One region of the Streptomyces sp. NPDC101237 genome, then DNA from elsewhere that is predicted to be linked to it. Evidence: riboswitches for the same ligand, from Rfam matches in the RefSeq annotation. Region 1 holds a riboswitch; the other holds the start of a gene.

Region 1 (2,188 bases):
CATGCCGATGCGCGAGACCGAGTCGAGCACGCCGAGCGCGGTGAGCTTCCCGGGGTCCTGTGCGCTCGCGTCGGCCGCGTTCGCCAGCGGCGCGGCGAGGCCGGTGACCCCGACGGCAAGGCCGACGGCGGCGACGATACGTCGTGTTGAGATCATGTCTCCAGCAACGGCCGAGGGGGCCGGGCGGACACGGGCAGGCTCTCGCGCTCACCCGTCAGGCGGAGCGTACGGCCTGCGCTTGCCGAGCCGGTCGGGGCGGAGGAGGCTCGAAGAGGGGCTGCCGCGGCCCGCTCCCCATCGGCCGTGGGCTCCCGCCGGAGGTCACCATGGGCACCGCGACAGGCTCCACGTTCGACACCGAGACGCTGCGCCGGGCCATCGAGGGCGACACGGGCAACAGCCTGCTGGCGCTCTACGCCGACGACGCCGAGATCCGCATCGTCGACCGCACGGCCCAGCCCAGCCACCCCAGGGTCCTGCACGGCCGCGGGGACATCGCCGCGCTGCTGGACGACGTCTACAGCCGGGACATGACGCACACCCTGGACCAGTGCGTCGTCCAGGGGGACCGGGCCGCCTACAGCGAGTCCTGCGAGTACGCGGACGGCGTCCGGGTGCTCGCCGAGTCGATGATCACGCTGCGCGACGGGAAGATCGCGGAACAGATCATCGTCCAGGCATGGGACGAGTAGCCGCCAGGACCGCGAGGGTCCAGGTCGGCGCCCGGCTGACCTGGACCTTCTCGGTGCGGGCCGGGCTGGGACAGCGGCGCCGGGGCCGCCCGGGCGCCTGCGCGGTGCTGCTCCACGGGCTCCTGCGGGCGGCGCATCGCCGTGGGAAACGCTGAGTGCCTCGGTTACTCTGGGCTCGGGCCGTGACTGGCGCTGAGGTGGAGCACCACCGTGGAGCGGCCCGCACTGTCGATGCCGTGCGCCTGGGCGATCAAGGTCGAACCTGCTCAGGAGTGTGCCGCATGACCCATGCCCGACTCATGGACGGAACCGCCGTCGCCCGCCGGATCGTCGAACGGACCGCGGAGCGGGCCGCCGGGTTCACCGCACGCACCGGCATCACGCCGTGCCTGGCGACCGTGCTGGTCGGCGACGACCCGGCGTCCGTCACCTATGTGCGGATGAAGCAGAACCGCAGCCGCAAGGCCGGTATCGCCTCCCGGCACGTGGCCCTGCCCGCCGCCACGACCACCGAGGAACTCGTCGCCGTTCTGCGGGAGTTGTCGGCCGATCCGGCGGTGCACGGCATCCTGCTCCAGCACCCGGTCGGCGAACACGTCGACGAGCGGGCCGCGTTCGAGGCGATCGCGCCGGAGAAGGACGTGGACGGCGTCACCTTCGCGTCGTTCGCGTCGATGAGCTTCGGGCTGCCGGGCTTCGTCTCCTGCACGCCCGGCGGCATCCTGCGCCTCCTGGACGCGTACGACGTCGACCCGGCCGGCAAGCGCGCGGTGGTGGTGGGCCGCAGCGCGATCCTGGGCAAGCCGGCCGGCATGCTGCTGCTCGCCCGCGACGCCACCGTCACCTTCTGCCACTCCCGCACCCGTGATCTGCCGGCGGCCGTGCGGGAGGCGGACATCGTGGTCGCCGCGGTCGGCCGGCCCCGGCTGATCCGGGGCCAGGACCTCAAGCCGGGCGCGGTGGTGCTCGACGCCGGCTACAACGAGGGCAACGTCGGCGACGTCGACTTCGACACCGCCGTCGAGCGGGCCTCGCTGATCACTCCGGTGCCCGGCGGGGTCGGTCCGATGACCATCGCCGTGCTGCTGGAGCAGACCGTCGCCGCGGCCGCCCGGCAGCTGGGGGTCTGATCAGCGCATCCAGGCGCTGTAGTCCATGACGTCACCGGCCCGCACGCCGTACTCGGGGGCGTCGCGGGTGAACGTGGTCTCCAGGCCGAGCACGGCGCCGGTGGCCGGGTCCAGGATCAGCATCCGCCCGCCGCCCGCCGCCTTGTCGAGGACGTACGCCTGCCCGGTGCGGCCCAGCCGGTCGGTGACCCGGCCGGCCGGCCGCAGTCCCTGGGTGTCGGCGAGGAGCGCGGCCAGGGCGGCCGTCTCCCGCGCGCCGAGCGTCCAGTTGTCGAGCAGTTCCCGGACGGCGTCCAGGAGTTCCGGCGTGGTGAGGGCGCGGGTGCGGCCGCCGGCCAGCTCCGTCAGGTAGGTGCGCAGGCCCGC
Region 2 (2,188 bases), on a different contig from region 1:
AGGACCATGCCGCCGCGCGGGCCGCGCAGCGACTTGTGGGTGGTCGTGGTGACGATCTGGGCGTGCGGGACCGGGTCGAAGTCGCCGGTGAGGACCTTGCCGGCGACCAGGCCCGCGAAGTGCGCCATGTCGACCATGAGGGTCGCGCCGACCTCGTCGGCGATCTCCCGCATGATCCGGAAGTTCACCAGCCGCGGGTACGCGGAGTATCCGGCCACCAGGATCAGCGGCTTGAAGTCACGGGCCTGGGCGCGCAGCGCGTCGTAGTCGATCAGGCCGGTCGCCGGGTCGGTGCCGTAGGACCGCTGGTCGAACATCTTCCCGGAGATGTTGGGGCGGAAGCCGTGGGTGAGGTGGCCGCCCGCGTCCAGGGACATGCCGAGCATCCGCTGGTTGCCGAAGGCCTGCCGCAGCTCGGCCCAGTCGGCCTCGGAGAGGTCGTTGATCTGGCGGACGCCGGTCTTCTGGAGGAACGGCGCCTCGACGCGGTCGGCGAGGACGGCCCAGAAGGCGACCAGGTTGGCGTCGATGCCGGAGTGCGGCTGGACGTAGGCGTGCCGGGCGCCGAACAGCTCGCGGGCGTGCTCGGCGGCGAGCGCCTCGACGGTGTCGACGTTGCGGCAGCCGGCGTAGAAGCGGCGGCCGACGGTGCCCTCCGCGTACTTGTCGCTGAACCAGTTGCCCATCGCGAGCAGGGTCGCCGGGGAGGCGTAGTTCTCCGAGGCGATCAGCTTGAGCATCTCGCGCTGGTCGTGGACCTCCTGCCCGATGGCGTCGGCGACGCGCGGCTCGACCGCGCGGATCACGTCGAGGGCGGATCGGAACGCGGTGGACTCGGTGGACAGGGGCGCGGACTTGTCAGTCATTCGGGACCTCCGGACATGTCGTTCGGCACTCACGGTTCGGCCCAGGCGCACGGCACTCGATCAGACACGGGCCGCTCCCCGATGGTCGGTCCCATCCCAGCGCGCCAGTCACGGCCCGCTGGTCACACTACCCGGCACACCCCACCGGGGACCGGGACGTCCACCACTCGGGCGGGGCCGCGGGCCACCGCCCCGGCGTCGTGCCGCGGCGCGGGACGGCGGGTACCGGGGAGGTTCGCGGACAGTGCGTCGCCTACAGTCCCCTCGTGCTCTTCGGAATGGTGTGCGCTCTCGCCGCGGCGCTGTGCTTCGGTACCGCGACGGTCCTGCAGGCGGTGGCCGCGCGGGCGGCCGGTGACGGTGGTGGCGGGGAGGCCGCGCTGCTGCTGCGGGCGGTCCGCCAGTGGCGGTACGTCGCCGGGCTCGGGCTGGACGGGCTGGGGTTCGTGTTCCAGATCCTGGCGCTGCGCTCGCTCCCCATCTACGCGGTGAGCGCGGCGCTGGCGTCCAGTCTCGCGGTGACCGCGGTGGTCGCGGCCCGGCTGCTGCGGGTGCGGCTGAGCGGGCTGGAGTGGGGCGCGGTCGGGGTCGTGTGCGCGGGGCTCGCGATGCTGGGGCTGGCGTCGGGGCCGGAGGGCGGCAGGGCCGGGTCGGACGCACTGACGTTCGCCATGCTCGCGACCGCGGTGGGCGTGCTGCTGCTCGGGCTCGCGGGCGGGCGGCTGTCGGGGCGCGGGCGGGCGCTGCTGCTGGGCCTCGGCGCGGGGTTCGGGTTCGGGGTGGTGGAGGTGTCGGTGCGGCTCGTCGACACCCTGCGGCCGGCCGGCCTGTTCACCGACCCGGCGCTCTACGCGCTGCTGGTGGGCGGCGGCGGCGCCTTCCTGCTGCTGACCTCGGCGCTGCAGCGCGGCTCGGTGACCACGGCGACGGCGGGGATGGTGATCGGCGAGACGATCGGCCCGGCGGCGGTCGGCGTGGTCTGGCTCGGCGACCGCACCCGCGAGGGGCTCGCCTGGCTCGGGGTGCTCGGCTTCACGGTGGCCGTCGTGGGCGCCCTGGCGCTGGCCAGGTTCGGCGAGGCACCGGAGGACGAGGCGGAGGCCTGAGACGCGGCCACCCCTGCCCGACCAGTCGACAGGGATCGGCCTCGCCGTCCGCGGGGTCGCGCTCATCGTGCGCGTCCTGCGGATGCCGCTCGCCCAGGCCGTCCCGCGCGACGGCGAGGCGGCACGGACGCGGGCCGAGCTGGACGAGGTGATCCGATGCCATCACCGTCGACATCGACGTGATGCCGGCCCGACGGAAGATGTCCCTGGGCGAGC

What was found. Region 1 has a riboswitch for ZMP and ZTP ahead of ACIRQ9_RS13465 (bifunctional 5,10-methylenetetrahydrofolate dehydrogenase/5,10-methenyltetrahydrofolate cyclohydrolase). Riboswitches for the same ligand answer to the same signal wherever they lie in the genome.
Region 2: it holds a riboswitch for ZMP and ZTP, as region 1 does, so the genes downstream of both, ACIRQ9_RS04785 (glycine hydroxymethyltransferase) here and ACIRQ9_RS13465 (bifunctional 5,10-methylenetetrahydrofolate dehydrogenase/5,10-methenyltetrahydrofolate cyclohydrolase) in region 1, are expected to answer to the same signal.

The regions. Positions count from the first base shown of each region.
Region 1 is NZ_JBIWNY010000007.1:95,285-97,472, reverse strand. It holds gene ACIRQ9_RS13480 (hypothetical protein) at 1-156, opposite strand, end outside; gene ACIRQ9_RS13475 (nuclear transport factor 2 family protein) at 327-692, shown strand; gene ACIRQ9_RS13470 (hypothetical protein) at 680-847, shown strand; ZMP/ZTP riboswitch at 865-947, shown strand; gene ACIRQ9_RS13465 (bifunctional 5,10-methylenetetrahydrofolate dehydrogenase/5,10-methenyltetrahydrofolate cyclohydrolase) at 974-1,822, shown strand; gene ACIRQ9_RS13460 (CU044_5270 family protein) at 1,823-2,188, opposite strand, start outside.
Region 2 is NZ_JBIWNY010000002.1:380,824-383,011, reverse strand. It holds gene ACIRQ9_RS04785 (glycine hydroxymethyltransferase) at 1-866, opposite strand, end outside; ZMP/ZTP riboswitch at 899-988, opposite strand; gene ACIRQ9_RS04780 (DMT family transporter) at 1,145-1,972, shown strand; gene ACIRQ9_RS04775 (helix-turn-helix domain-containing protein) at 2,155-2,188, shown strand, end outside.